One region of the Nocardiopsis deserti genome, then DNA from elsewhere that is predicted to be linked to it. Evidence: riboswitches for the same ligand, from Rfam matches in the RefSeq annotation. Region 1 holds a riboswitch; each other region holds the start of a gene.
What was found. Region 1 has a riboswitch for cobalamin ahead of metE (5-methyltetrahydropteroyltriglutamate--homocysteine S-methyltransferase). Riboswitches for the same ligand answer to the same signal wherever they lie in the genome.
Positions count from the first base shown of each region.

Region 2: linked by a shared signal. The riboswitch ahead of FYW99_RS24710 (ABC transporter substrate-binding protein) and the one ahead of metE (5-methyltetrahydropteroyltriglutamate--homocysteine S-methyltransferase) in region 1 are both predicted to bind cobalamin.
Region 3: linked by a shared signal. The riboswitch ahead of FYW99_RS24770 (VWA domain-containing protein) and the one ahead of metE (5-methyltetrahydropteroyltriglutamate--homocysteine S-methyltransferase) in region 1 are both predicted to bind cobalamin.

Region 1 covers NZ_VWVS01000015.1:8,196-18,411, forward strand. The annotation lists gene FYW99_RS20070 (polysaccharide deacetylase family protein) at 1-1,281, opposite strand, end outside; cobalamin riboswitch at 1,550-1,710, shown strand; gene metE (5-methyltetrahydropteroyltriglutamate--homocysteine S-methyltransferase) at 1,876-4,182, shown strand; gene FYW99_RS20080 (DUF3558 domain-containing protein) at 4,258-5,358, opposite strand; gene FYW99_RS20085 (coiled-coil domain-containing protein) at 5,812-6,861, opposite strand; gene FYW99_RS20090 (methionine ABC transporter ATP-binding protein) at 7,520-8,476, shown strand; gene FYW99_RS20095 (methionine ABC transporter permease) at 8,473-9,213, shown strand; gene FYW99_RS20100 (MetQ/NlpA family ABC transporter substrate-binding protein) at 9,287-10,150, shown strand.
Region 2 covers NZ_VWVS01000019.1:18,200-28,415, forward strand. The annotation lists gene FYW99_RS24695 (pyridoxamine 5'-phosphate oxidase family protein) at 1-102, shown strand, start outside; gene FYW99_RS24700 (ATP-binding protein) at 597-6,080, shown strand; gene FYW99_RS24705 (PPOX class F420-dependent oxidoreductase) at 6,265-6,696, opposite strand; cobalamin riboswitch at 6,878-7,091, shown strand; gene FYW99_RS24710 (ABC transporter substrate-binding protein) at 7,151-8,185, shown strand; gene FYW99_RS24715 (FecCD family ABC transporter permease) at 8,182-9,198, shown strand; gene FYW99_RS24720 (ABC transporter ATP-binding protein) at 9,441-10,216, shown strand, end outside.
Region 3 covers NZ_VWVS01000019.1:35,532-45,747, reverse strand. The annotation lists gene FYW99_RS24785 (cobalt-precorrin-4/precorrin-4 C(11)-methyltransferase) at 1-40, shown strand, start outside; gene FYW99_RS24780 (Uma2 family endonuclease) at 174-776, opposite strand; gene cbiE (precorrin-6y C5,15-methyltransferase (decarboxylating) subunit CbiE) at 988-2,256, opposite strand; cobalamin riboswitch at 2,307-2,448, shown strand; gene FYW99_RS24770 (VWA domain-containing protein) at 2,483-4,582, shown strand; gene cobO (cob(I)yrinic acid a,c-diamide adenosyltransferase) at 4,582-5,196, shown strand; gene FYW99_RS24760 (cobyrinate a,c-diamide synthase) at 5,397-6,716, shown strand; gene FYW99_RS24755 (MFS transporter) at 6,769-7,977, opposite strand; gene FYW99_RS24750 (winged helix DNA-binding domain-containing protein) at 8,452-9,627, opposite strand; gene FYW99_RS24745 (TetR/AcrR family transcriptional regulator) at 9,775-10,216, shown strand, end outside.

The DNA.
Region 1 (10,216 bases):
CACGCTCCACAGGATCTGGGCCAGGCCCATGTCCGCGGTCACCGAGGCCACGCTCTCGTTGGTCGAGCCGTAGGGCGGGCGCATGAGGTCCATGCTGTAGCCCGTCTCGCGGTACACCAGTGCCTGCACGACGTCCAGGTCCGAGCGCACCCCTCCCGCGCCCAGACCGGCCAGGTCGGGGTGGTTCAGGGTGTGGTTGGCGATCTCGTGCCCCTCGGCGTAGGCGCGCCGCACCGTGTGCGGGTGCTCCATGACGGGGTTGCCGGTGACGAAGAACGTGGCCCGCGCGTCGTACTCGGCGAGGGCGTCCAGCAGTTCGGGGGTGCGCCCGCCGGGGCCGTCGTCGTAGGTCAGCGCCACGCACTTGGTGTCGGGGTCGGAGCAGTCGACGCCGGAGTCCACCGCGGACACCTGTCCGGGCACGGGTCCGTCCTCCTGGCCGTCCTTGTCGGCCTGGGGCGGGGCGGCGATGGAGAAGTCCTCGACGCCCACGGTCGCGGCGTCGCGCACGCGCAGGCCCAGCTCGGACAGCAGGCCCTCGGCCTCACCGGCGTCCACCACCGCGCGCGTGCGGCCCTCCTCCGCCGGGGCGACCTGCCCGGCGTCGAACTCCACGACCAGGTCCCCGTCGGGGTTGAAGCCCACCGAGTCGTACAGGGAGCTGATCGGATGGATGACGTCGGGGTCGGCCGACCCCTCCCCGCCGTCCCCGTTCCCGACGGCGCCGCGCACCAGGCCGTTGAGCTCCTCCAGCTGTTCCTGGCCGCCGACCAGGGCGGCGGAGGGGTGGTGCGCCGCGGTCGCGGTGTCGTACCAGTAGGTGGTGTACCCCTCCCGGGACCCCTCGGAGTCGGTCTCGACCCGGGTCATGCGGACCCCGAGCAGGCCGTCGCGCGCCGCGGTCAGGTTCCACCCCGCCTCGAAGGAGACCGCGCCGGGGTTGGCCGCCTCGAAGGCGTGTACCTCGTCGGTCAGTTCACGCTCCAGGAAGTCGGCCAGCGGTTCGGCGTTGGGGATCACCGGGTAGGTCACCGCGACGGAGACATCCCCGTCGTAGGGCAGCTCGGCCTCCTCCACGCCCGCCACGGCGGCCGCGTCCACCTCGGTCAGCCCGTCGGGATCACCGGAGGCCGGGGGCGGCGGTTCGCTCTCGGAGACCGGCGCTCCGTGCGTCTGCTCCGGGGGTTCGGACTCGCCGGAGGAGCGGGTGGCCAACAACACCATGCCCGCCAGTACCGCCAGGGCTACCACGACCGTGATCAGGGGGTGGTCCGGTGCCATGGCGAGGCGGGACTGCTTATTCACGAGGGAATCTCCACGTTCATCGCTCAGACGAACGTCCGCGGGGAGCAGAGGGGAGGCTCACCCGCGCAACGCTTGACTTCGTGTGTGACGCCGACCGTGGGACGGGGGTTCTCACCGTTCGGGTCGGTCGCATGGGGCCGCACGCCGAGTACAGGGGCGGGGGCCCTCCCTATACTTGCAGCCGTGGAAGGTACATGATCCACCTCGCGGGCCCGGCCCGGACGGGGCGGAACCATGTCGCAAGAGGGAACCCGGTGCGAGTCCGGGACTGCCCCGCAGCGGTATGGGGGAACGAACGTCGCCATGAGCACTGGTAGTGCCGGTCACGAGGACCGGAAACCGGGAAGCGGCGGCCAGTAGGAGGAGCGGTGTCCGCACCGCCCGCGCCCCCGAGTCCGAAGACCTGCCTCCACCCGGCGGCGCACCCGCGGCGCCGGTGGTCCCGCGCCCCGAGGGAGGGCCGGAGGCGGTGGCAGGTCCGGTGCGCGCCGGAGGCGCGCCCGTCGGCGTGCCCGCCCCTCTCCTCCCCCTCGCGGCCGGTACCCGGCTTTCGACGAGGGAGAGAAGCTCATGACCACGACCCCCACGCCGTCCGCGGCCCCGGGCGGGCCCCGCCCCTCCGTGCGCTCCACCGTGCACGGCTACCCGCGCATCGGCCCCGACCGCGAGCTCAAGCGCGCCTGCGAGTCGTACTGGAGGGGCCGCACCACCGCCCGTGAACTGGACGCGGTCGCCGCCGAGCTGCGCCTGGGCGTCTACGCCCAGCTGCGCGAGGCCGGTGTCGACGACATCCCCTCCAACACGTTCTCCTACTACGACCACGTGCTGGACACCGCGGTCCTGTTCGACCTGGTCCCCTCCCGTTTCGCCCCGCCCGCCGCCGCGCCGGACCGCGAGGAGGAGCTGCGCCGCTACTTCGCGCTCGCCCGCGGCGAGCAGGGCGCTCCGCCGCTGGAGATGACCAAGTGGTTCGACACGAACTACCACTACCTGGTCCCCGAACTCTCGCCCGGCACCCGCCCCCGCCTGGTGGGCGACAAGCCCGTCGCCGAGTTCCGCGAGGCCGCCGAGGCGGGTTTCCACACCCGCCCGGTCCTGGTCGGCCCGCTCACCTTCCTGATGCTGGCCAAGCCCGCCGACGGCGCACCCGGGGGCTGGGAGCCCGTCCAGTTGCTCGACCAGCTCCTGGACGCCTACGCCCAGCTGCTCGGCGACCTGCGGGCCGCGGGCGCCACCGAGGTCCAGTTGGACGAGCCGATCCTGGCCACCGACGAGGGCCGCGCCGCCGTCGGCCACCTGGAGCGCGCCTACCAGCGCCTGGGGTCGGTCACTGACCGCCCCTCCCTGCTGGTGTCCACCTACTTCGGCTCCATCGGCTCCGCCGCCCTGCGCGTCCTCAAGGACTCCGCGGTCGAGGCGGTCGGCCTGGACCTGGTCACCGACGGCGAGGGCGTGGACGACCTGGTGCGGGTCTCCGGCCTGGGCGCCACCCGCCTGGTCGCGGGCGTGGTGGAGGGCCGCAACGTCTGGCGCACCGACGTTCCGGCCGCCGTGGCCACGCTCGGCACCCTGCTGGCCCTCGCCGACGAGCTCACCGTGAGCACCTCCTGCTCCCTGCTGCACGTACCCCTGGACCTGGACGCCGAGACCTCCCTGGCACCCGGGCTGCGCGGGGCCCTGGCCTTCGCCAGGCAGAAGGCCCAGGAGACGGCCCTGCTCGGCCGCGTGCTGTCCGAGGGGGCCGAGGCCGAGTACACCGGACAGGGCGGCGTCCGTCCCCCCGCCTTCACCGACGCGCGCGTACGCGCCCGGCTCGACGCCCTGGGCCCGGACGCCTACGAGCGCCCGCAGGAGCGGGGGAGGCCCACCGACACCCCGCTCACCACGACCACCATCGGATCCTTCCCCCAGACCGCCGAGCTGCGCCGCGCCCGCGCCGCCCACCGCGGGGGCGAACTGGCCGAGGAGGCCTACAAGGACGTCCTGCGCGAGGAGATCGACCGCGTGATCGCGCTCCAGGAGGAGATCGGCCTGGACGTGCTCGTGCACGGCGAGCCCGAGCGCAACGACATGGTCCAGTACTTCGCCGAGCAGCTGGAGGGCTACGCCACCACCCGGAACGGGTGGGTGCAGTCCTACGGTTCGCGGTGCGTGCGCCCGCCGATCCTGTTCGGCGACGTCTCGCGCCCCGCGCCGATGACGGTCGAGTGGACCACCTACGCACAGTCGCGCACCGACAAGCCGGTCAAGGGCATGCTGACCGGGCCTGTCACCATGCTCGCCTGGTCGTTCGTGCGCACCGACCAGCCGCTCGGTGAGACCGCCCGCCAGGTGGGCCTCGCGCTGCGCGACGAGGTCGCCGACCTGGAACGCGCCGGGATCCGCCACATCCAGGTGGACGAGGCGGCCCTGCGCGAACTGCTGCCGCTGCGCTCGGAGCACCGGGAGCGGTACCTGGACTGGGCGGTGGGTTCCTTCCGCCTGGCCACGTCGGGGGTGTCGCCGTCCACGACCGTCCACACGCACATGTGCTACTCGGAGTTCGGGCTGATCGTCGGCGGCATCGAGGCGCTGGACACCGACGTCACCAGCGTGGAGGCGGCCCGCTCGCGCATGGAGCTGGTGCGGGACCTGGGCGGTCGGGGCTACAGGCGCGGGATCGGCCCGGGCGTGTACGACATCCACTCCCCGCGGGTGCCCTCGGTGGAGGAGATCGAGGGGGCGCTGCGCCTGGCGGTCGCGCACGTCGACGCCCAGAACCTGTGGGTGAACCCCGACTGCGGCCTCAAGACGCGCGGCTACGTCGAGGCCGAGCAGGCCCTGCGCAACATGGTCGAGGCGGCCCGCCGGGTGCGCGCCGACCTGCCGGGCGTCTGACCACCGGGGGCTGACACGCGAGAGGGGGCCGCGGCGAACGCCGCGGCCCCCTCAGGCCGTGTCCGGTCAGCTGTCTCAGCTGCCGACCAGGGCCAGCGCCTCGGCGCCGGCGTTGAGCATGATCTCCTCGACGTTGTCGGGCATGACCAGATCCTCGGCGGAGGCCCCCTCGGTGAAGGGCGGGTGCAACTGGTACTGGACCCGGACGTTGAGGTTGGCGGTGCGGATCAGCAGCGTGGCCTCGGGGATGTCCTCGCCCAGGAAGTCGTACTTGGTGAGGACGTAGTGGGCCTCGTCGCCGAGGTCCACCTCCTTGTCCTCCTCCACGTTCGCGGAGTCGTAGAAGGTGTTGTAGTCACCCTCGCCCCTGAGCTCCTGCACCCCGGACTGGAAGTCGGTGGTGGCGGCCTCGACGGAGTCGGCGGCGGAGTAGGGGACCTGGTAGCTGATCTCGAACATCGCGTAGCTCTCGGACGGGTTGCCCTCCGGGGCGGCCCCTTCCAGGCTCTCGCAGTAGGAGTTGTTGTCCTGGACGTACTTGTCGCCCTCGTCCTGGATCAGGAAGTCCGAGAGCACCTGGTCGGTGAAGGCGTCGCAGGGCTCGGCGGGCACCGCGTAGGGGGGCTCGCCCGCGGGGGCCGCGTCGGGGGTGGGCTCGGTCGTCTCCTCGCCGCCGGTAGTCGCCTCCGCGGTCGGGGAGGGCTCGGGCTCGGGCGCCACGGTCTGCTGTCCGCTGCCGTTGGTGACGAGCACGACCACGACCGCGATGACCAGGACGATGATCACGGCGCCGCCGCCGATCACGACCCACAGGCCCGCCTTGCTGCCGCCCTGGGGCTGCTGCGGCGGAGGGGGGTATCCGGGGCCGCCGGGGCCTCCGCCGTAGGGCGGCTGGCCGCCCCCGTACATCTGCTGCTCCTGGGGGCCGGGGAAACCCGCGGGGCCGCCGTAGGGCGGCTGTCCGCCGGTGCCGGGGTCACCGTAGGGGGCGCCGTGGGGCGGCTGTCCGCCGGTGCCGGGGTCACCGTAGGGGGCGCCGTGGGGCGGCTGTCCGCCGGTGCCGGGGTCACCGTAGGGGGCGCCGTGGGGCGGGCCGTAGGGCGGCTGGCCCCCACTGCTGTCCCCACCGCCGTATGGGTTCTGCGGCGGCTGGTTGTATGGTCCGTTTTCGCTCATGGCTCCCCTCGCCCGTGTGTGATGACCGTGTTGTCTGGGACGCGTGTGTGCGCCGTTGGGTTCTCACGGCTTCCCGTGCGACCCCGGAAGGGACACGGTGACCGTGTGGGGGGAGGCGCACCTGTCGCCACTGCCGTCCCGCGGGCGAGGGCGGGGGAGTGGGCGGGCGTTCCCCGCCTCCGTGCGGAGGTTGCGGTGGACCGGGGGACCGACCACCGGGGGCGGTGGCCGGATGAGGCCGAAGACGTCCTTCGGCCCGGGCCGGGACGTGTGCATCCTAGCCGCGAGTGGTGTCACCTGGGCAGGTCAGACCGGGGGTAGCAGGGTGAATCGTCACTGTTTTGTGTCGGTTGTGCAGGAGTTCATCCCGCACGTGACGCAATCGTGACGCCGTTCCCCGCGCGGTCGCGTCCCGCGCGGGGTAATGGGGCGTCCGTCGCGGGCACCGTCGGATCAGAACATCGAGATGTGCACGTGGTCGAAGTGGTTCTCGGTGATGCTGCCGCGGTCGGCCATGTCGCGCCAGCCCTCGCCGCCCCGGCGGATGTCCCAGATCTGCTGCCGGTAGATGATGTACATGATGCCCAGGCGGTCGGCGTTCTCCCTGGCCCACTCGGCGATCGCGTAGCCGCGGTCGACCTGCTCGGGGATGGGGGTGTTGCCGTTGGGGTCCACCATGAAGTCGCAGGCGCGGCCCTTGGGGTGCTCGCCGACGACCCAGCCGCCGACCGCCCGGTAGCAGCCCACACCGCCGTACTCGGTGCCCTCGCCGAACTCCTCGATGATCAGCTCACGCATCTGCTCGGTGCGCGGGGTGATGTTGAGCGGGCCGCCCATCGGCTGCACGGGGTGGTCAGCGATCATCTCCTGGACCTCCTCGCGGCGCCCCTCCAGCTCGTCCAGGTCCTCCTCGGCCTCGGCCAGCTGCTCCTCGGCGTTCTCCTGCGCGGTCTCGTCGCGCTCCAGGGCCTGGCTGAGCTGGTCGATCTTGTCCTGGTTGCTGGTGGACAGGTAGTCGATCACCACCGCGCGGTCGATGACCTCGTCGGGCTCGGTCTCGACGAACAGCGACATCGACAGGCCGATCCCGCTGCTGGTGTAGGTGGCCACCGCCAGGGCGCGCACCTGCTCGCGCGCGGCGTCCACGTCCTCGCGGGTGCTCTGGGCCCGCTCCTCGGCGCGCTCGACCTCCTGGATGACGCCCTCCATGTCGCGCAGCTCGCCGTTGAACTCCTCGCTCAGGGCCTCCGCGCGGTCCTGGAGGGCGCTCATGTCCTCCGGCTCACCGGGCACCGGCGCCGCCACGGCCGTGCCCTGGGGCGCGAACAGGAAGCTCCCCAGCACGGCCACGGCCAGCGCCGCCACACGCGCGCGGCCCGGGCGCACGGCGGCGGGAAGGAGCCCCGCCAGGGCCCGGGCGCGGTCCGGCCAGCTGAGTTCGGGAGGGTCGGGAGCCCAGAAGTCGGCGAAATCGTCCACTCGGCTCAGATCGTCGGGCTGCACGGTGTGGTCGCTCCTCGTGCCCGCGCGGCCCCCGGGCACGGGAGCGGAGCGGGCGCTGTTTCTCGTCGTTTCCCAAGCGGGGCCGACAGCCGCGGGAGCGGCCTCCGGCCCTGGCCTCTCGCGCACGCCCGGGGGCCGGGGGCGAGAGTAACGGGACCGTCATGAGTGTAGGCACTCGCGCGGGGATTCGGGAGGGACGGGACGAATACACCGTGCCGAGGGAGCCCCGGTGTGGTGGATGTAACCCGGGCCGAACAGCGAAATCCGGTGAACCGACCCTTTTCCCCGTGATTGAGTAGGAAACGTGAAGGCTTCCGCGTACGACCCAGCGACCACCGCGCCCACGCGGTCGGACACCGCCGAGCGGTGTCTGCCGCTGCCCGGCGGACGCTGTCGTGTCCGCCCGGTCCCGTGGAGCCGTCCTCAGCCCCCGGACAGCGGGGAGTAGGGGAGACCGCCGCCGAGGGCGGCGCGTCCCCGAACCGGCCGCCCCGCGCGTGCGCGCCACCGCTGTCGGCGCCCGCCCGACCACCGGCGCGCCGTCGCCCGCGCCCGCGGGGCGCTCCGTACGCTCGAACACGGGCGACGGGCCCGTGCCGGATCCCCGCCGGGCGCCACACCACCGCCAGACGTCGATGGGAACACCGTGATTGACGCAGTGGGCCTCCACAAGGCCTACAGGTTGAAGAAGCACCGGGTGACCGCCCTGGACGGGGTCGACCTGCACGTCGAGCCCGGCGAGATCTTCGGTGTCGTGGGCCAGAGCGGTGCGGGCAAGAGCACCCTGCTGCGCTCGGTCAACCTCCTGGAGCGCCCCGACGCCGGAACGGTCCGGGTCGACGGCGAGGAGCTCACCGCGCTGCGCGGCGCACGGCTGCGGGTGGCCCGCCGCCGCATCGGCATGGTGCACCAGCACTTCGCCCTGCTGTCCTCGCGCACCGTCGCGGGCAACGTGGCCTTCCCCATGGAGGTCTCCGGTGTCGACCGCGCCCGCCGCAGGAGGCGCGTGGGCGAACTCCTCGAACTCGTGGGCCTGGGGGACAAGGCGCGCGCCTACCCCTCCCAGCTCTCCGGCGGCCAGAAGCAGCGGGTGGGTATCGCCCGAGCGCTGGCCTCCGACCCCAAGGTGCTGCTCAGCGACGAGGCCACCTCCGCGCTCGACCCGGCCACCACCGACGCCATCCTCGCCCTGCTGCGCCGCCTGCGCGACGAGCTGGGCCTGACCATCCTGCTGATCACCCACGAGATGGACGTGATCAAGCGGATCTGCGACTCCGCGGCGATCATGGAGAACGGCGCGTTCCTGGAGTCGGGCCGGGTGCTCGACCTCATCGGCACCCCCGGCTCGCTGCTGGCGCGCTCGCTCTTCCCGCTGCCCGCACACGGCGGACCCGACACGGTCTACGTCACCTACCCGCGCTCCTTCGACGAGCCGCTCATGTCCGAGCTCACCCGCCGCTTCGACGTGGACGTCAACATTCTGGGCGGCGGCGTGGAGGAGGTCGCCGGGCAGTCCGTGGGCCGCCTGAGCGTCGACCTGCGCGGCGACCGCCGCGACCAGGCGCTCGCCTACCTGTCCGAGCACGGCCTGCTGGTCGAGGAGGCCCGCAAGTGAGCACCAACCCCGCAGACGTCCTCCACCTCGCCGCCGCTGCCGGGGGAACCGGCCCCTGGGACGCCGTCGTCGCGTTCGTCCAGGCCTGGCCCGCGATGTGGCCCGACCTGTGGCTGGGCACCCTGGACACCGTCTACATGGTGTGGTGGGCCACCGTCGTCAGCGTCCTGTTCGGCCTGCCGCTGGGCGTGCTGCTGGTGGCCACCGACCGGGGCGGGCTCATCCCCGCCCCCGCGGTGCGCGCCGTGCTCAGCGCCGTCGTCAACATCGGCCGCTCGCTGCCGTTCATCGTCCTGATGGTGGCGGTGCTCGCCCTGACCCGCCTCCTGGTGGGCACCACCCTGGGCCCCACGGCCGCGATCGTGCCCCTGAGCATCGGCGCGATCCCCTTCTTCGCCCGCCTGGTGGAGACCTCCCTGCGCGAGGTGGACCGCGGGGTCGTCGAGGCCGCGCACGCCATGGGCACCCGCCGCGTCACCATCGTGGGCAAGGTGATGCTGCCCGAGGCCATGCCCGGACTCATCGCGGGCCTGGTGATGACCGTGGTCACCCTCATCTCCTACTCGGCGATGGCCGGAGCCATCGGCGGCGGCGGCCTGGGCGACCTGGCCATCCGCGAGGGCTACCAGCGCTTCAACGACCACTACCTGTGGGCCACCGTCATCCTGCTCATCGTCATCGTGCAGATCGCGCAGAGCCTGGGCGACCTCCTGGTGCGCCGCCTGGCGCGGCGCTGACGCGACCGGGTACACACAGAAGAGCAGCCCCCTCCCCCCACGAGTTGTCCTGACGGCACGGAGGGAGACGGCGATGACCGAAGACGCGAGGAGGCGCGCGGCGCAGGGCACCGCTGCCGCGGCGACGGCGGCGGTGCTGCTGGCGGCCTGCGGCAGTCCCAGCGAGCGGGCCCAGGAGGAGACCGGCGGGGAGGACGTGACCGTCCTGAGGATCGGCGCCACCCCGACGCCGCACGCCGAGATCCTGGAGTTCGTCGACGAGAACCTGGCGGCCGACGCGGGCCTGGACCTGGACGTGTCCGTGTACACCGACTACAACCAGCCCAACGCGGCGCTGGCCGAGGGCGAGCTGCACGCCAACTACTACCAGACGCGGCCGTTCCTGGAGGAGTACCTCCAGGGCAACCCGGACGCGGACCTGAGCTACGTGACGGACGTGCACCTGGAGGCCTTCGGCGTCTACTCCCAGGAGCTGTCCGACCTGGCGGACCTGCCCGAGGGCGCGCAGATCGGCGTGCCCAACGACACCTCCAACATGGGCCGGGCACTGGACCTGCTCGACACCGAGGGCGTCATCACCCTGGCCGACACGGGCGACGGGGCGCCCTCGGTCGACGACATCGAGGACAACCCGCTCGACGTCACGATCACGCCGGTGGAGGCGGCCCAGCTGCCGCGCTCGCTCCAGGACCTGGACGCGGCGGTCGTCAACGGCAACTACGCCCTGGAGGCCGACCTGGTCTCCAGCGCCAACGTGCTGGCCTGGGAGGAGACCGAGGACAACCCCTACGCCAACGGGCTGGTGGTGCCCACGCACGACATCGGCGACGAGGAGATCGCCCGGCTCGACGAACTCCTGCACAGCGACGAGGTGCGCGCGTTCATGGAGGAGCGCTGGCAGGGCGTCGTGGTCCCCGTCGGCGGTGAGGGCACCTGAGGGTGGCGTCGGTCGGGTCGTACGGGCCGCGCCGCGGGATCCCGCGGCGCGGCCGCCGCGGCACGG
Region 2 (10,216 bases), on a different contig from region 1:
CAGGACTTCGGGGCGCCGGAGCCGGATCCGGGTCTGGCTCCAGGGCTGGAGGTTCCGGCCAGTGTGTCGGGGCGGTCGCTGTTCCCGTCGTCGCCGTCCTGAGGTCGGCGCTCGTGTGGCGGGCGGGGACGTCGTGGTTCCGCCCGTCGTCTGGGCTCCGTGAGCCGCCCGGGATCCCGCCCGCCGTCCGGATCCTGTCCGCCGCCAGGGTCCTGCCGCCCGCGGTCCGCGGCGTCGGGTGAGCCGGGAAAACGGTACGCGGGAAAACCGCGGAGGTCGCCCCGTCGGACATTCTTTGGCCTATTGGATAGGCCAATAGTCCTTTATTGCGGCGCGTTCGCCGGACGGGCACCGTCCTGGTCACCGCGGCCGCGGGAGGCGGCCGTTCGATGTGGCGAACCTCGCGTGAAACAGGAGCGGGGCGGCACGGCCGGGCGTTTTTTGTGGGGTTCCCACAACGCATCGGCTTCGCTATGCGTGGTTCGGACCATTGGTGTACCCGGCGGTAATCGACCAGGGTAGAAAGGGTAGGTGCAGGCGACGCTCCAAGACCCGGACGTCGCCTTCTGCGCGTGGGTACTTGGGAGGCTCAACCGGTGTTCAGTCGTGTCGCCATCGTCAACCGTGGAGAGGCCGCGATGCGGCTCATCCACGCTGTCCGGGACCTCTCAGCGGAAACCGGCGCGCGGATCGAGACGGTGGCCCTCCACACCGACGCCGACCGCGACGCCACCTTCGTCCGCGAGGCCGACGTCGCCTACTCGCTGGGGCCCGCCTCGGCCCGCCCCTACCTCGACCACGCCGTCCTGGAGCGCGCGCTGGTCCGGACCAGGGCCGACGCCGCGTGGGTGGGCTGGGGCTTCGTCGCCGAGGACCCGGCCTTCGCCGAGCTGTGCGAGAGGATCGGCGTCACCTTCGTCGGGCCCAGCGCCGAGGCCATGCGCAAGCTCGGCGACAAGATCGGTGCCAAGCTGATCGCCGAGGAGGTCGGCGTCCCGGTCGCGCCGTGGAGCCGCGGCGAGGTCGCCACCCTGGAGGAGGCGCTGCGCGCCGGTGACGAGATCGGCTACCCGCTGATGCTCAAGGCCACCGCGGGCGGCGGCGGGCGCGGCATCCGCATGGTCGCCTCGGGCGAAGACCTGGCCGAGGCCTACGAGCGCACCAGCCAGGAGGCGCTGCGCGCCTTCGGCTCCGGCGTGGTCTTCCTGGAGCGCCTGGTGACCGGCGCCCGGCACGTCGAGGTCCAGATCATCGCCGACGGGCAGGGCACGGCGTGGGCGCTGGGCGTGCGCGACTGCTCGGTGCAGCGGCGCAACCAGAAGATCATCGAGGAGTCGGCCTCCCCGGTCCTGGACGCGGAGCAGACCGCGCAGCTCAAGGCGTCGGCCGAGCGGCTGGCGCTGGCCGTGGACTACCGCGGCGCGGGCACCGTCGAGTTCCTGTACCACCCCGGTGAGAAGCTGTTCGCGTTCTTGGAGGTCAACACCCGCCTCCAGGTCGAGCACCCGATCACCGAGCTCACCACCGGCACCGACCTGGTCCGGCTCCAGCTGCACGTGGCCAGCGGCGGAAGGCTGGAGGGCCCCCAGCCGGTGGAGTCCGGCCACGCCGTCGAGGCTCGGCTCAACGCCGAGGACCCCGACCGCGACTTCGCGCCCGCCCCGGGCCGCATCGCGCGTCTGGCCCTGCCCACCGGGCCCGGTGTGCGCGTGGACACCGGCGTACGCGAGGGCAACACCATCCCGGCCGACTTCGACTCGATGATCGCGAAGGTCATCGCCTACGGTCGCGACCGCGAGCAGGCGCTGGGCAGGCTGCGCCGCGCGATGGCCGAGACCACGGTGATCATCGAGGGCGGCGCGACCAACAAGAGCTTCGTGCTCGACCTGCTCGACCAGCCCGAGGTGATCGATGCCAGCGCCGACACCGGCTGGATCGACCGCGTGCGCGCCCAGGGGCGCCTGGTCAGCCACCGCCACTCCGCTGTCGCCCTGGCCGCGGCCGCGATCGAGGCCTACCAGGACGAGGAGGAGATCAGCCGCCAGCGGCTGCTGTCCACCGCGCACGGCGGCCGTCCGCAGGTGCAGCACGAGAGCGGCCGTCCGCTGGACCTGAAGCTGCGCGGCGTGGGCTACCGGGTGAGCGTGGCCCGGGTCGGGCACCGCCGGTTCCGCGTCGGCGTCTCCGGCGGCGGCGACGTGCACCCGGCGGACGTGGAGGTCGAGCGCTTCGACGCGCACAGCGGCCAGATCGTGGTCAACGGCCGCCGGTTCCGGCTGGTGTCGGCCACGCACGGGCCGGTGCACCTGGTCGAGGTCGACGGCGTCACGCACCGGATCAGCCGCGACGAGGGCGGTGTGGTCCGCTCCCCGGCGCCCGCCCTGGTGGTGGCGACGCCGTTGGCGGTCGGCGACGAGGTCGACTCCGGCGCTCCCGTCCTGGTGCTGGAGAGCATGAAGATGGAGACGGTGCTGCGCGCGCCGTTCCGTGCCCGGGTGCGCGAGTGCCCGGTGTCGGTGGGCAGCCAGGTCGAGACCGGTGCGCCGCTGATGCGGTTGGAGCCGCTGTCCGACGAGGGCGCGGAGGAGGCGGAGTCGGACGTGGAGGCCGTCGCCATCGAGCTTCCCGAGGAGCCCGTGGAGGCCTCCGCGGCCGAGCGCGTGGAGCGCGGCCTCCAGGGCCTGCGCGGTCTGCTGCTGGGCTTCGACGCCGACCCGCACGACCGCGGGCGGGTGCTGGCCGACTACCTGGCCGCGCGCGCCGAGCTGGGCGGGCGTCCGGTCGAGGGCGAGCTGGACCTGTTCACCGTGTTCGCCGACCTGTGCGAGCTGAGCCGCAACAAACCGGGCGGAGAGCCGGACACCGAGCCGCACAGCTCGGTGCACAGCCCGCGCGAGTTCTTCCACAGCTACCTGCAGAGCCTGGACGTGGAGCGCGCCGGGGTCAGCGAGGGCTTCCGGGGCAAGCTCGCCCGGGTCCTGGCCCACTACGGGGTCACCGATCTGGACCGCACGCCGGAGCTGGAGGCCGCGGTCTTCCGGATCTTCCTGGCCCAGCAGAACACGGGCGCCGCGCTGGCGATCATGTCGGAGCTGCTGCGCCGCTGGCTGGCGGGCGGCCCGCCCGCGGAGGCGCTCAGCGAGCGCGCCGGGCTCGCCCTGGAGCACCTGGTGGAGGCCACGCAGGTGCGTTTCCCGACGGTGTCGGACCTGGCCCGCGGTGTGGTCTTCCGCTGGTTCGCCCAGCCGCTGCTGCGCCGCAACCGGGCCCGGGTCTACGCCGCGGTGCGTGACGAGCTGCGCCACCTGGACCGCAACCCCGACGCGCCGGACCGGGCGGAGCGGATCCAGGCCATGGTGGCCAGCGCCGAGCCGCTGGTGCGGCTGGTCGGCCAGCGCATGGGGCGGGCCGGGCGCGACCACGCCCCGCTGCTGGAGGTGCTGACCCGCCGCTACTACGGCAACCGCGGACTGTCGCGGGTCACCGCCCGCGAGGTCGGGGGCTGCCGGTTCGTCACCGCCGAGCACAACGGCGCGGGCGGCCTGACGCGCCTGGTCACGACCGCCGTCGACATCGCGGCCCTGCCCGGTGCCGTCGCCGCGGTCGGCGAGCTCGCCGCCGACGTCGCCGAGCACGGACTCGCGGCCGACCTCTACGTCACCTGGGAGGACCAGCCCGACGCCGACGCGATGGCGGTGCGGCTGGGGCGGCTCCTGGCCGAGAACCCGCTGCCCGCGGGCGTGCGCCGGGTCACCGCCACCGTCGCAGGTACCAGCGGCGCGGTGATGCACCACCACTTCACCTTCCGGCCCGAGGGGACGGGCTTCGCCGAGGACCGGCTGATCCGCGGCCTGCACCCGCAGATCGCCCGGCGCCTGCAGCTGCAGCGCCTGCGCGAGTTCGACCTCACCCGGCTGCCCTCGGCCGACGAGGAGATCTACCTGTTCAGGGCGGTGGCCAAGAGCAACCCGGCCGACGAGCGCCTCTTCGCGATGGGCCAGGTCCGCGACCTGACGCCGCTGCGCGAGGCGGACGGGCGCCTGATCGCGCTGCCCGCGCTGGAGGACACGGTCACCGGGTGCCTGGACGCGATCCGCAACATCCAGGCGCAGCGTCCGCACAACCGGCGCTTCGACACCAACCGCATCATGATGTACGTGTGGCCGGCGACCGAGCTGACCCCCGAGGAGCTGGAGACGCTGGTCCAGCGGCTGTTGCCGACCACGGCCGGGGCGGGGCTGGAGGAGGTCCAGTTCCTGGCCCGCCAGCGCACGTCCTCCGGTGAGCTGACCGAGGTCGCGGTGCGCATCAGCCTGGACCAGGGCCAGGATGCGCGGGTCCACGTCGAGGAGCCCTCGACCGAGCCGGTGCTGCCGCTGGACGACTACCGCCAGAAGGTGCTGCGCGCGGCCCGTCGCGGGACCGTCTACCCCTACGAGCTGACCGGTCTGCTGTCGGGGCCGGGCGGCGGTTTCACCGAGTACGACCTGGACGACAACGGTGTGCTGGTCCCGGTCGACCGGCCGCGGGGGCACAACTCCGCGGCGATCGTGGCCGGTGTGGTCACGACGCCGACCGTGCGCCACCCCGAGGGGGTCACGCGCGTGGTGCTGCTGGGCGACCCGACCAAGGCGCTGGGCGCGCTCTCGGAGCCCGAGTGCTCGCGGGTGATCGCCGCGCTGGACCTGGCCGAGTCGATGCGGGTGCCGCTGGAGTGGTTCGCGCTGTCGGCGGGCGCGCGGATCTCGATGTCCTCGGGCACCGAGAACATGGACTGGGTCGCGGCCGCGCTCAAGCGGATCGTGGAGTTCACCCAGGACGGCGGTGAGATCAACATCGTCGTCGCGGGCATCAACGTCGGCGCCCAGCCGTACTGGAACGCCGAGGCGACGATGCTCATGCACACCAAGGGCATCCTGGTGATGACGCCGGACTCGGCGATGGTGCTCACCGGCAAGCAGTCGCTGGACTTCTCCGGCGGGGTGTCGGCCGAGGACAACTTCGGCATCGGCGGCTACGACCGGGTGATGGGCCCCAACGGGCAGGCGCAGTACTGGGCGCCGAACCTGGCCTCGGCCCGCGACGTGCTCATGGCGCACTACGACCACACCTACGTCGTGCCGGGGGAGGAGGCGCCGCGTCGGGCCAGGACCCTGGACCCGGTCGACCGCGACGTCTCGGTGTTCCCGCACACGGTGGCGGGCAGCGACTTCACCACCGTCGGCGAGGTCTTCTCCGCCGAGCACAACCCGGACCGCAAGAAGCCGTTCGACATCCGCACGGTGATGCGGGCGCTCTCGGACCAGGACCACGCGGTGCTGGAGCGCTGGGCGGGCATGGCCGACGCCGACACGGCGGCGGTGCAGGACGTGCACATCGGCGGCTGGCCGGTGTGCCTGGTGGGGATCGAGTCGCGGTCGGTGCCGCGGCACGGCTTCCCGCCCACCGACGGCCCCGACACCTACACCGCGGGCACGCTGTTCCCGCGCTCGTCCAAGAAGGTGGCTCGGGCGATCAACGCGGCGTCGGGCAACCGGCCGCTGGTGGTGCTGGCGAACCTGTCCGGGTTCGACGGCTCGCCGGAGTCGCTGCGCAAGCTCCAGTTGGAGTACGGGGCCGAGATCGGCCGGGCGATCGTCAACTTCGACGGCCCGATCGTGTTCTGCGTGATCTCGCGCTACCACGGCGGCGCGTTCGTGGTGTTCTCCAAGGCGCTCAACCCGAACATGACGGTGCTCGCGCTGGAGGGCTCGTTCGCCTCGGTGCTGGGCGGGGCCCCGGCGGCGGCCGTGGTGTTCGCCGGCGAGGTCAACACGCGTACCGCGAGCGACCCGCGGGTGACCGGGCTCCAGGAACAGGTGTCGGCGGCCAGCGGCGCCGAGCGGGCCGCGCTCAACGCGCGGCTGGCCGAGACGCAGTCCTCGGTGCGGGCGGAGAAGCTCGGCGAGGTCGCCGCGGAGTTCGACCGGGTGCACAGCATCCAGCGCGCGGTCGAGGTGGGTTCGGTGGACGCGATCATCAGTGCCGCCGAGATGCGGCCGCGCATCATCGAGGCGATCGAGCACGGCATGAAGCGCTAGGGCCGGGCGTGACCGGCCGCGGGTGGACCGCGGTCGGCCGCGCGGGCTGACGGGCTGAGGGGCGGGGTCGCGGCGGCAGGTCGCGGTCCCGCCCCGTCGTCGTGCGCGGGACCGCCCTCCGGGGGCGGCACCGAGGGCTGGCGGTGTGGCCGTCCCCCGGCGCGCGGTCCTCCCGGCGGTGCGGTCAGCGGATCTTCTCGCCGTACACGTGGTCCACGGGCATGGTCATGAGCACCCTGCGGTCGGAGACCATGACCGACCGGTACTCCTCCCAGTCGGGGTGCTCGCCTGCGGCGAGGCGGTAGTAGTCCACCAGCGCCCCGACCTCGGGGCCGTGGGGGTCGGTGCCGGGGCCGGTGAGGGTGGCGACGCCCTCGGCGGTGGCCCAGGCCCAGCCGTCGGGGCTGGTGACCTGGAGCGTGGCGCGCGGGTCGCGGCGCAGGTTCGCCGTCTTGGCCCTGCCCTCGGTCATGGAGACGTGCAGCAGGTCGGTCTTGGCGTCGTAGAAGGGCTGGACGGGGGAGAGCTGGGGGCGGCCGTCGGCCTTGATGGTGGCCAGGACGCCGAGCCTGCTCTGGGCGAGCAGCGCGCGCGGGTCGAACGTCGTGGTGGTCATGTCCGGGGTCCCCTCTCTGCCGGGTGCGGGCGGTGCGCGGTGGTGCGGGGCCGTGTGCGGCCGGTCACGATCGTACTCCCGGTGCGCGCGTCGGTCCCGGCTCCGCCGCGTGGTCCGCGCCGCCGTGTCCGTTGGTCCGGGCCTCTGTGCGCCTTCCGGCCGCGAAGGGCCGAGGGGGCCTTGATAGTCTGCCCGGGCCAGTCGTACCACGTACGTGGTCAGGGAATCCGGTGCGAATCCGGAACTGACGCGCAGCGGTGAGGGGGACGGGCGGGGTACTCACGCCACTGGGGCGGAGGCCGCGGCGACCACAGCGTCGAAGCGGCACCGACCTGGGAAGGCATCCCGTCCGGGCGAACCCGAGTCCGAAGACCTGCTGGCCCCTCCGCGTCGAGTGCGCGGAGGCGTCCCGTGCCAGGCTCCGCGTTCGAGCCCCGACATCCAAGGCATGCCCATGCTGCGTCACGCCCCGCGCCCCCTTCCCCTCCTGCTCGCCTCCGCCCTGCTGCTCACCGCCTGCGCGCCCTCCCCGGACGGGGGGAGCGGCGAGGGGGAGGCCGCCGACGGCGCCCGCACGGTCGACAACTGCGGACACGAGGTGAGCGTCGACGCCCCGCCCGAGCGCGTCGTCTCCCTCAACCAGGGCAGCACCGAGATCCTGCTCTCCCTGGGCCTGGCGGACCGCCTCGTCGGCACCGCCACCTGGACCGACCCGGTCATGGAGGGCCTGGAGGAGGCCAACGAGGGCGTCCCCCGCCTGGCCGACAACGCCCCCTCCTTCGAGGTGGTCCTGGACGCCGAACCGGACCTGGTGACCGCGTCCTTCGTCTCCACGCTCGGCACGGGCGGCGTCGCCACCCGCGAGCAGTTCCAGGAGCTGGGTGTGCCCACCTACGTCTCCCCGACCGACTGCGCCGCGGGCAAGGACAACGACAGCGGGGGGGACGGCTCGCGCAGCGAAGCACTCACCCTCGACGCCGTGTACGGCGAGATCCGCGACCTGGCCCTGCTGTTCGGGGTGCGGGAGCGCGGAGAGGAGCTGATCGCCGGACTGGAGGGGCGGGTGGAGGCGGCGACCGGGGACCTGGACGCCTCCGGGGTCTCCCTCATGTACTGGTTCGCCAACTCCCAGTCGCCCTACCTCGCGGGCTGCTGCGGCGCCCCCGGCGTCATCACCCGCGCGGTCGGGGCGGAGAACGCCTTCGACGACACCCACGACGAGTGGCCCCAGATCAACTGGGAGACCGTCGCCGACCGCGACCCCGACGTCATCGTGCTCGGCGACCTGACCCGCGATTCCCAGACCGCGGAGAGCGCCGACGCCAAGATCGCGTTCCTGGAGTCCCACCCCGCCACCCGTGAGCTCACCGCCGTGCGCGAGGAGCGCTACGTCCTGCTCAGCGGCCAGGCCATGAACCCCTCGATCCGCACGGTCGAGGGGATCGAGCAGGTCGCTGACGGTCTGCGCGCGCTCGGGCTCACCCCGTGAGCGGTGCGCGTCTGGCGCTGCTCTCCTGCGGTGGACTGGTGCTCCTGGCCGTGTCGGTCTCGGTCGCGGTGACCATCGGCCCCGCCGACATCACCACGGTCGAGGTCTGGAGGTCGGTCGCCGCGCGGCTGGGGTTCGGTGAGAGCCGCCTGACGCCGCTGCGCGAGGGCATCGTGTGGAACCTGCGCATGCCCCGCACCCTGCTCGCCGCGGTGTGCGGGGCGGGGCTGGCCCTGTGCGGGGCGGTCATGCAGTCCCTGCTGCGCAACCCGCTGGCGGACCCCTTCGTGCTCGGGGTGTCCTCGGGGGCCTCCACCGGGGCGGTCGCCGTGCTGGTCCTGGGGTGGGGCGGCGCGGTGGTGTCGCTGTCGGCGGGCGCCTTCGCCGGTGCCCTGCTCTCCTTCGGGCTGGTGGTGCTGCTCGCGCACACCCTGGGCGCGAGCATGGACCGCGTGGTGCTGTCCGGTGTGGCGGCCATGCAGCTGTTCTCGGCGCTGACCTCGTTCATCGTGCTGACCTCGGCCGACGCCGAGACCACGCGGGGCGTGCTGTTCTGGCTGCTGGGCTCCCTCAGCGGCGCGGGATGGGACGACGTGGTGCTGTGCTCGGTGGTGCTGGCCGGTGTGCTCGCGGTGTGCCTCGCGCACACCACCACCCTGGACGCGTTCGCCTTCGGGGAGGAGGCCGCGGCGAACCTGGGAGTGCGGGTGGCCCGCGCCCGCATGGTGCTGCTGTGCGCCACCGCGCTGCTCACCGCCGCCCTGGTCAGCGCGGCCGGGGCGATCGGTTTCGTGGGGCTGGTCCTGCCGCACGCGGCCCGCGCGCTCACCGGCGCGGCGCACGCCAGGCTGTTGCCGGTCACCGCGCTGGCGGGCGCCGTCTTCCTGGTGTGGGTGGACACGGTGGCCCGCACCGCGCTGGACCCGCAGGAGATCCCGGTGGGGGTGGTGACCTCCCTCATCGGGGTGCCCGCCTTCGTCGCCGTGCTCTACCGCGCCAGGAGGCACACGTGACCCGTTCAGACCAGGCGCGGGCCCGAGGCCGCAGCGGTGCGCCGTCCGCGACGGCGCCGGGGGCAGACGCCGCGCCGGAGGCGCCCGCAGGAGGACGGGACCGCGGCCCAGGGCCGTCCGTTGGGGGCGGTGGGCGCGGGGAGGGCGGTGCGCCGTCCGTGCGCCGGGCGCCCCCGAGCGACGACGGCCGACGACCCACGCGAGGGGACCGGACGCGGCACAGTGCGCCCGGCGGGACCGGCCTGCGCGCCGAACGGGTGAGCCGCCTGATCGGCGGAGGGCTCGTCCTGGACGGTGTCACCCTCGCTCCGCGCCCGGGTGAGACCGTCGGCCTGCTCGGCCCCAACGGTTCGGGCAAGTCCACGCTGCTGCGGCTGCTCGCCGGTGTTCTCGCACCCTCCTCCGGCGTGGTCGCCCTCGACGGGACGCCGCTCGGCCGGACCGCGCGCCGGGCGGTGGCGCGGCGCGTGGCCACCGTCGAACAGAACGCGCACACCCAGACCGAGCTGACCGTCCGCGACGTGGTGGCCCTGGGGCGCGTCCCGCACCGCCGCGCCTGGACGCCCATGTCGGGGGCCGACGCGGGGGCCGTCACGGCGGCCCTGGAGCGCACCGGACTGACCGGCGCCGCCGACCGGTCCTGGCACACGCTCTCCGGAGGGGAGCGCCAGCGCGCCCAGATCGCCCGCGCCCTGGCCCAGGAGCCCAGCGAGCTGCTGCTCGACGAGCCGACCAACCACCTCGACATCCAGTACCAGCTCGACCTCATGGAACTGGTCGCGGGCCTGCCGGTCACCACCGTCATCGCCATGCACGACCTCAACCTGGCCGCGATGTACTGCGACCGGCTGCTGGTGCTGCGGGGCGGGCGCGTCGTCGCCGAGGGCACGCCCCCGCAGGTCCTGACCCCCTCCCTCATCGAGGAGGTCTACGGGGTGCGGGCCGAGGTCGCCCCCGGCCCCGGGCACCCGGTGATCCGCTTCCTGCGCCGCGGCGCCGAGCCGCCGCGCCACCGTGA
Region 3 (10,216 bases), on a different contig from region 1:
CCCCCGCGTCAGTACCCCGCCGCCAGGAACCACTGGGTGACCGTGCGGGCGGGCGTCCAGCCGGTGAACGCCCCGATGGGCGCGGTGGTCTCGACCGCGACACGGATCAGCTCGCCCCCGTGGCGGCGGTGAGGGGCGGTCGGACCGGGCCGCCCTCGTCCGGGCCGTCAGTGTCAGCGGACGAACCGCTTGAGTGCTTCGGTGTCCAACGTGACGTCGGCTCCGGGGATCTGGACGGCCTCACCGTAAGGATGGGTACTTCGGTCCAGGTACTGGCCGCGGACGGGTCGGCTGTGGACCACGACGGCATCGGCGTCCCGGTCCACCAGCAGGTAGACGCCGATACCGGTCGCCGCATAGGCGGCGGGCTTCTCAACACGGTCACGGGCATGGGTGTCGGCGTCCCAGGAGGTGACCTCGACCACGGCCAGGACACCCTCCGGGTCGGCCCATTCTCCCGCCTGGTCGAAGTGACCGATCGGGGCGAGGATGCCGTCGGGGCGGGCGCGCCCGTTGCGGTAGGTGTCGACCTTGATGCCCAGTCCGCTGGTGATGAGGTCCAGGTCGGGGCGGTGGGCGATGAACTCACGCATCAGCCACGTGAGGATCCCCGCGTGCGCTCCGTCGGTCACCTTGTGGACCCAGACCTTCCCGTTGAACATCTCCATACGAACACGGTCGGCCTCGAACGCCTGTCCGGCGAGGTGCTCGAACAGCTCCGGACTCATCGGAAGCGCTGGCGTTTCGGGTGGCGGGTGGTGTTCTACGACGGTCATGAAGCCCCCTGGGTGATGTCCGTGGTGGTGAGCGACGACGCGGACACGGCTTCTGGCCAGAGTAACGCCGAGGAAGGACGGAAGGTATGCCCGAAGCGAAGATCTGCGGAGCCGGGGTCCTCCAGGGCGCCGAAAAGGCAAACCGCACTGTCCCTACGATGCGCCCCAGCCGTCCCAGCCGGAAGCGGCTGGCTCCGTCCGAGGCCCAGGATCACTCGGGTCGTTGCCGGGCGGACATGACCAGGAACCACTGGGTGACCGTGCGGGCGGGCGTCCAGCCGGTGAACGCCCCGATGGGCGCGGTGGTCTCGACCGCGACACGGGTCAGCTCGCCCCCGTGGCGGCGGTGGGCGTCGGCGAGCAGGTGCTCGGTCTCCAGCGTCACCCCGTGCACCACGATTCGCCCTCCCGGCCGCAGCGCCCCCAGGCAGGCGTCGAGGACGCCCGGCCGGGTCGCGCCGCCGCCCACGAACACCGCGTCGGGCGCGGGCAGCCCGGCCAGCGCGTCCGGCGCGCGGCCGGTGACCACGTCCAGTCCGGGAACGCCGAGGCGGCCCGCGTTGCGGCCGATCCGCGCGGCCCGTTCGGCGTGGGCCTCCACCGCCGTGGCGGTGCAGGAGGGGTGGGCGCGCATCCACTCGATGCCGACCGATCCCGCGCCCGCGCCCACGTCCCACAGGTGCTGGCCCGGCGAGGGCGCCAGCCGGGCCAGCGCCGAGGCGCGCAGGTCCCGCTTGGTGAGCTGCCCGTCGTGTTCGAAGGCGTCGTCGGGCAGGCCCGCGACCAGGCCGTACCCGGGCGGGCCGAGGAGTTCCAGGGCCAGCACGTGCAGCGCGGGCACCGCGCCGGGAGGGTCCGCGAGCCAGTGGTCGGCGGTGCTCTCCAGGCGCGACTCGGAGTCCGCTCCCAGGTCGCCGAGCACGGTCATCCGGCTGGTGCCGTAGCCCGCGCCGACCAGCAGGGCGGCGACCGCCGCGGGAGTGCCGCCGTCCGAGGAGAGCACCAGGACGCGGTGGCCGGGTGCGAGCTGGCGCAGCAGCAGGCGGGGGTCGCGGCCGACCAGGCCCACCACCGCGCAGCGTTCCGCGGGCCAGCCCATGCGGGCGCGGGCCAGGGCTACCGAGGAGACGGCGGGCTCCACCCGTACGGCGTCCGCGCCCAGCAGGTCGATCAGGGTGGTGGCGACGCCGGACACCAGGGGGTCTCCGGAGGCCAGCGCCACGGTGGAGGCGCCGTCAGGTGCGGCGCCGTCGAGGGAGGCCAGCAGTGGCGGCAGGTTCTCGCGCAGGGGTGAGGGCCAGGCCTGGCGGCGCTGTCCGGGCCGGTCGGGGAGCATCGCCAGGTGCCTGCGGCCGCCCAGCACCGTGTCGGCGGCCAGGACGAGCGCGCGCAGACGCTCGGGCAGGCCGGACCAGCCGTCGGCACCGATGCCGACGACGGTGATCCCGGGTTCGGGGGGAGGGGGCGCGTCATCCTTCATTCCCCGGACGCTATCGTGGCGGCAGGCATGAGGTGCCCCAACGGCCCAGCCATCGGAAACGGTGGGGACGGCCGACGGGGAGAATCTGGGAAGCCCGGTGAGACTCCGGCACAGGCCCGCTGCGGTGAACCGAGCCTTCCGTCCAGGAAGGACCCGGCAAGTCCGAAGACCGGCCTCGCGCCCGTCCCTTACCGATGGCGACATGAGCGGGAGCCTCTACATGCCATTGCGGTCACCGCACTACCCCTTTTCCGCGATCGTCGGCTGCGACGCCGAGGAACTCGACGACCTGGGCCTGTCCCTCGTCCTCACCAGCGTCTCCCCGGAGATCGGCGGCGTCCTGGTGCGCGGCGAGAAGGGCACCGCCAAGTCCACCGCCGTCCGGGCCCTGGCCTCCCTCCTGCCGCCCGTCGACGTCTACCAGGGCGACCGGTTCTCCGTGGACCCCGCCGACCCGGCACAGCACTCCCCCGACGGGCCCTTCGGGTCCGGAGCGGCCGTGGAGAGCCGCCCGGTGCGCCTGGTCGAACTGCCCGTCGGCGCCACCGAGGACCGCGTCCTGGGCTCCCTGCACCTGGAGCAGGCGCTCACCCACGGCAGGGTCGCCTACGAACCCGGTCTGCTGGCCCGGGCCCACCGCGGCATCCTCTACGTCGACGAGGTCAACCTGCTCCACGACCACCTGGTCGACCTGCTCCTGGACGCCGCCGCGACCGGTCAGGTGACCGTGGAGCGCGACGGGTTCTCCGTGGAGCACGCGGCCCGGTTCCTGCTCATCGGCACCATGAACCCCGAGGAGGGCGAGCTGCGCCCGCAGCTCCTGGACCGCTTCGGGCTCACCGTCGAGGTCGCCGCGCCGTCCGACCCCGCGGCCCGCGCCGAGGTGGTGCGCAGGCGCATGTCCCACGACGCCGACCCCGCCGCCTTCGCCGGGCGCTACCACGAGGCCGAGAAGGCCCTGGCCGAGCGCATCGCGGCGGCCCGGGAGGCGCTCGGGCGGGTGCGGCTGTCGGAGGCGGCGCTGCTGAAGATCGCCGAGGTGTGCGCGGCCTACGACGTGGACGGCCTGCGCGCCGACATCGTCACCGCGCGTACGGCGATGGCGCACGCGGCCTGGGCGGGCCGCACCTCGGTCACCCGGGCCGACATCCGCCGCGCCGCCACGCTCGCCCTGCCGCACCGGCGCCGACGCAACCCCTTCGACGCGCCGGGGCTCGACGAGGAACTCCTGGACCGGATCCTGGGCGACGAGGAACCGCCGCCCGACCCCCCGCAGCCGCCGGGCCCGGAGGGGAGCGACGACCCCGACGGCTCCGACACCCCGCCGGAACCACAGGACCCGCAGGGCCCCGCCAGCGACGACGACCCCTCCGACGGCGCCAGCCCCCCGGACGGCGCCGGGGACGCCGCGCCCTCCGGAGAGCAGCCCGACCAGGAGCGCTCCCCCGCCTCCGCCGAGCACGCGCCCGACGGTTCCGAGGGCGACTCCCCCGAGCCCCGCCCCTCCGGCGCCTCCCCTGCCACGGCCAGTGCCGCCGCCCCCTACCGGACCCGGCTGCTCACCGTGCGGGGCTCCGGCGAGGGCGCCGACGGCAGGCGCAGCCGGGCCCTCGGCACGCGGGGCCGACGGATCGGCGCCGCCGCGCCCGGCCGGGGTACGGGCAGCGCGGTCCACCTGGTCGAGACCGTGCGGGCCGCGGCGCTGCGGCCCCAGGGCGGCGGCCGACTGCGGTTGCACCCCCGCGACCTGCGCGTGGCGGTCCGCGAGGGCCAGGAGACCAACCTGGTCCTGTTCTGTGTGGACGCGTCCGGCTCCATGGCGGCGCGCAGGCGCATGACCGAGGTCAAGACCGCGATCCTGTCCCTGCTCCTGGACGCCTACCGGCGCCGCGACAAGGTCGGCCTGGTCACCTTCCGGGGACGCGGGGCCGAACTCACGCTGCCGCCGACCCGTTCGGTGGACGTGGCCGCGGCCCGCCTCGACGACCTGCCCGCCGGAGGGCGCACCCCGCTCGCCGAGGGCCTGGAGGAGGCGTCCCGCGTCCTGCGGCGCGAGCGGCTGCGGGACCCGAGGCTGCGCCCGCTCCTGGTCGTGGTCACCGACGGCCGGGCCACCGGCGGCAAGGGCGCCGTCGGCCGCGCGATGGCCGCCGCCGACCACGTCGCCGGACTGGGCGTCACCACCGTCGTGGTGGACGGCGAGTCCGGGCCGCTGCGCCTGGGCCTGGCCGCCTCCCTGGCCGCCCGCCTGGGCGCCGACCACCTGCCCGTCAACGAGGTCAGCGCGGACGCGCTGGGCACCGCCGTACGAGAGAGGGCCGCCTGATGCCCAAGGGACAGCCGCTCGTCGTCCCCGACGACGGGCTCACCACGCGCCAGCGCCGCAACCAGCCCCTGTTCGCCGTGCACACAGGTGACGGCAAGGGCAAGTCGACCGCCGCGTTCGGCCTCGCGCTGCGCGGCTGGAACCAGGGCTGGCGGATCGGGGTGTTCCAGTTCGTCAAGTCGGCCAAGTGGCGCATCGGCGAGCAGACCGTGCTGGAACGCCTGGGCGAACTGCACGAGCAGACCGGTGAGGGCGGCCCGGTCGAGTGGCACAAGATGGGTTCGGGCTGGTCGTGGAGCCGTCGCAAGGGCGACGCCGAGGACCACGCGGCGGACGCCGCCGAGGGTTGGTCGGAGATTCGGCGGCGGCTGGCCGACCAGACGCACGACCTGCTCATCCTCGACGAGTTCACCTACCCGCTGAACTGGGGCTGGGTCGACGTCGAGGACGTCCTGGCCGCCCTGCGGGACCGCCCCGGCCGCCAGCACGTGGTGATCACCGGCCGCCGCGCCGACCCGCGGCTGCTGGAGGCCGCCGACCTGGTCACCGAGATGACGAAGGTCAAGCACCCCATGGACGCCGGACGCAAGGGCCAGCGGGGCATCGAGTGGTGACGTCCCCGGGCGCCTCGGAGGGTTCGCGAAGCCGGACGGCGGGGGCCGCCGAGGAGTGCGCGAGAGCCGGGGAAACGGGGGTCCCCACGCCCGCCGGGAAGCGCGGGGGAGGCTGGAGAAGGGGGTCCCCGGAGCCCGCCGGGCCGACGCCGCCAGCCCGACCGACGGCATCGCCCCGACCAACGACACTGCCCCGGCTGATGATCGCCGCGCCCATGACCGGGCAGGGCAAGACCACGGTCGCGACCGGGCTGATGGCGGCGCTGCGCGACGCCGGGCACGCGGTGAGCGGCCACAAGGTGGGCCCCGACTACATCGACCCCGGCTACCACGCCCTGGCCACCGGGCGCCCCGGCCGCAACCTCGACCCCCACCTGGTCGGCGAGGACCGGGTGGCGCCGCTGCTGCTGCACGGGGCGCGCGGCGCGGACGTCGCCGTCATCGAGGGGGTGATGGGCCTGCACGACGGGCGGCTGGGCACCGACGGGTTCGCCTCGTCCGCGCACGTCGCGGCCCTGACGCGGACACCGGTGGTGCTGGTGGTGGACGTGTCGCGGATGTCGCGTTCGGTGGGCGCGCTGGTGGCGGGGATGGCCGCCTACGACCCGGCCGTCGAGGTGGTCGGGGTGATCCTCAACCAGGCGGGTTCGGCGCGCAACGTCGCCGAGATCACCCGGGCCACGCACCTGCCCGTCCTGGGCGTGGTCCACCGCGACGAGCGGCTCGCCAGCCCGTCCCGGCACCTGGGGCTGGTCCCGGCGTCGGAGCGGGCGGAGTCGGCGCGCGTGGTCGAACGGCTCGGGGAGCACATCGCGCGCCAGGTGGACCTGGACGCGCTGCTCGCGGCGGCCCGCTCCGCACCCGCCCTGGACGCCCGCCCGTGGGATCCGGCGCGGACCGAGGGACTCCCCGCGTCGCGGCGGCCGGTGGTCGCGGCGGCGGGCGGCAGGGCCTTCACCTTCCGCTACGCCGAGACCGAGGAACTGCTCACCGCCGCCGGGTGCGAGGTCGTCGCCTTCGATCCGCTGGGCGACCCCGCGCTGCCCCCGGGCACCCGGGGCGTCTACCTCGGCGGCGGCTTCCCCGAGGTCTACGCCGGCCAGCTCGCCGCCAACCGCGGACTGCTGACCCAGCTGCGCGAGGCGGTGCGGGACGGGGTGCCGACCGTCGCCGAGTGCGCGGGCCTGCTCTACCTCGCCGAGACGCTCGACGGCGAGCCCATGGCCGGGGCCGTCCCCGCGCACGCCCGGATGACGGGGCGGCTCACCCTGCGCTACCCCGAGGCGGTCTCACCCGGGGACACCCTGCTGACCCGGGCCGGGGAGAGGGTCACCGGACACGAGTTCCACCGCACCGGTCTGACCCCCGGCGCCTGCGGTGACCGCCCGGCGTGGGAGATCGAGGGCGCAGCGGAGGGCTTCGCCTCGCCGACGCTGCACGCCTCCTACCTGCACGTCCACTGGGCCGGTCACCCCCGGCTCGCCGCCCGCTTCGCGGACGCCGCCCGCGCCGCCGCCTGACCGGGCACCGTGGACAGCGGCATCGGGCCGGACAGCACCTGCGACGGTCCTCCTACCGAGGCCCGTCAGGGACGCCTCCGTTCCCGACGGCGGTGGTCCGCCGGGTGGCCCCCGCCGCGAGGAAGGCCAACAGAAGCGCCGCACAGACCACCAGGATCGCCTGCTGGATGCCGTAGAGCCCTCCGAGCAACCCCAGCAACGGCGGCCCCCCGAGGAAGGCCGCGTATCCCAACGAACTGATCACGGACACCCTCGCCGCGGCTCTCGCGGGATCGTCCGCCGCCGCCGCGATGCCGACCGGGAACCCCATCGCGGCCCCCGACCCCCACAGGAGCGCTCCCACGAGAGCCCACGCGACCGCGTCGCCGAAAACCATGACGAGTACGCCGCAGAGGGCCAGTCCGACCGATACGCGAAGGACGCTGGCGCGGCCGAAGCGGGCGACGAGGGCGCCTCCGGTGAGGCGCCCCGCCGTCATCGCCGCCACGAAGGCGGCGAACGCCAGGGCTCCCGTGTGCTCGGCGGCGCCATAACCGTCGACCAGAACGTACGCGATCCATTCGTTGGCCGTGCCTTCGGTGAAGGCGAATCCCAGGACGCATATTCCGACAAGAAGGGTTCGCCGCTCACGCCAGGAGGCCCACAGCACTCCCCCGGGCGCGCGCGTGACATCGCCTGTGTCAGGCGCGTCCGCGCCTTGGGTGACCCGGCTGAGCAGAAGGGCCGTCAGCACCAACAGTCCTGCCATTCCCAGGTTCTGGCTCGGCAGAGGTACCGACACGCTCGACAGGAACGCACCGAGAAGGGCCCCGAGCACGGTTCCCAGACTGAGCGCTGCGTGAAGTCGCGGCAACAGGTTCTCGCTGCCGATGAGGTGCGCTGTACGTGAGCCGACAACGTTCATGCTGACTTCCCACAGCCCCATTCCCGACCCGACGAAAAAGAGTGCGGCCGCCGCGACAGGCCACGAGGCGATTCCCAGGCCGATGGCGAGCAGCAGCAGCCCTGCTGCCGCAAGGGAGATACCGGCGGTGGTCCCCCGGCTCCCGCCGAGGCGCTGGACCAGCAGGCCTGCCGCGGGGAGCCCGGACACGGCCCCGGCGGACAGCCATAACAGAAGCAGGCCGAGTTCCGCCGTGGACAGGCCCAGTTCCGCCCCCAGAGCTGGCACGCGACTCACCAGCGCCGCGTACATCACTCCGTTCGCCGTGAAAGCGCCATAGACAGCCGCCTTGCTGCTGATGACGGTCGTGCTGGGCATCGCGGTCTCTCGTGTATGGGCACGATGGCGCCGGTCAACGGAATTCGCGCAATTCTCCGCCCCCCGCCGCCCCATGCACATCACCGGCGCGGCGGCGTATTCGCAAAGGAATCGCCCATCCAGTCAGCGGAATTCAATTTCCGCATGCACGTGTCGTACATTGACCCCCGGTCACGCTACACGCTCCGATGCGACGCCGGAAGGGGGGTCACCGGGCCGACTTCAACCGAACGCGCGTCGGGTGCGCACCAGACGAAACAGGCGCTGTCACCTCGGACGACGGCGGTTGTCGGAATCGACCCGGAACTGCCTTCGCGTCCTTTCGGCCACACCGTGCGCGACCGCGAACCGATATCCCGTCGTTGCCCAGTTCTGACGGGTGTGGTCGGGGAATCGGTGTCGGGCGAGCGGGCCTGGCGACTGCCCTCCCGGCAGCCGGGAGAGCCAGCACGCGGCCGGGCCGCCGGTCCGCCCTCAGCCCCACGCGTCCCGGGCGGCCCTCATCGCGGGCGACACGTAGCCGGTGCCGATGCGGACACCGCCGAGCCACTCGGTCAGCCGCGCCGCCTCCTCCCCCAGGGCCCGCCGCGTCGCGGGCGAAACGGATTCGAGCAGGTGCACCCGGACCGCGCCGGAGCCGTCCTGCACCCATGACCCGACCACGCGGCCGTCCGCCCAGGCCGTCGTGCCCGCGTTGCCGCGGTTGTCGAAGAGCTGCTCGCGGTGCGGGCCCAGGTAGAAGTCCCGGCCGCGCCAGCCCATGACGGTCGGGTCGAGCACCGGCAGCAGCGCCACCCACGCGCCCGGGTCGGCCGCCTCAGCGAGGTCGTCGGGCAGGAGCCAACCGGTGGCGCCGCCGTCGAGGGAGACCCTGACGGCACCGAGTTCGGCCAGCGCCGTGCGCACGACCGTCTTGGTCGATCCCAGCCACCAGACGATGTCGTCCTCGGTCCCCGGACCGAAACTGTGCAGCCAGAGGCGGACGAGTTCCCGGTAGCCCTCTGCGGCGCCCCACGGGGCGGGAACGCCGTCGAGCCAGTGTCCGGTCAGGGTCCACCGCGGCTGCGAGACCGCGAAGCGGCCGGTGTTGGCGCCGCGCACGATGTCGGCGGCGGCGCCGAGGAGGGTGAGCACCCGCGGCGCCGACCACACCTCGCCCGCCGACCCCGCGACCCTGACGTCGATCCTGGGCACCGCCCGGCGCACATCGGCGGCCACCAGGCCCTCCGGGGCGTCGGCGAGCAGGGCCAGGACCTCGGCCCCGGCCCGGTCGAGCCAGGCGTCGCCGTCGTCGGTGATCCCCGCCCCGACCAGGTCCTTGCGCATGCGGGCGCGCTCCGTGGCGGCGACGCGCGCGGAGGCGCTCGGCCACACGGCGGGCAGCAGTTCGCGCGGGAACACGAAGAGCGTGCGCCGCATCGCCAGCTGCTTCACCAGGCTCCGGTCCCCGTAGAGCGCCCTGTCGAGGTCCGCCACGGTCAGCGAGGGCACGCGCGCCCGGCACGACAGGTAGACCGTGGCCGGTTCGGTGGCGTGCAGCGCGGTCATCGCCCGCGTGGCCGCCTCCGGGGAGTCCGCGTGAAAACCCGGGGCCAGGGCGTGCCGGACGCCGATGCGGGCGCGCCTCTCGTCGTCACTCACGTGGTGCATCGGCTCATCGTGCCACACCGTCCGGACATTTCGATACGCACAAGTTCCGGAACTATTCCGTTCCTGAACTACTCTGTTCCTGAATTACGCCGTTCCGGCACAGGCGTGTAGCGTCCTGACCAGCGGTGAGACGAGGAGGCAACCGCCATGGCGCGAGACAGCGACACCCGTGAGCCCGCCGCGCCCGGCGGCGGGCCAGCACGACCCGGCCGCAAACGCGACCGCTCCCGTGACGGCGACATCCTCGACGCGGCGCTGGAGGTCCTGGCCGACGTCGGGTTCGCCCGGCTGACGATGGACGCCGTCGCCGCCCGGGCCGGGGCGGGGAAGGCCACGCTCTACCGCCGCTGGGCCTCCAAGACCGAACTGGTCGTCGACGCGGTGGCGCGCATGAAACGCGACCAGGTCGACATCGAGCGCCTGCCCGACACCGGCGACCTCCGGGAGGACCTGCTCGGCCTGTTCAGGCCCCAGTCGGCACGGGAGGGCGAGCGCAGGCTGCGGATCATGGCGGGGCTGGCCTCGATGCTCGTCCAGGACCGGGCGTCCGCCGACGCCGTCAGCGCCGCGATCGTCCAGCCCTGGGCCG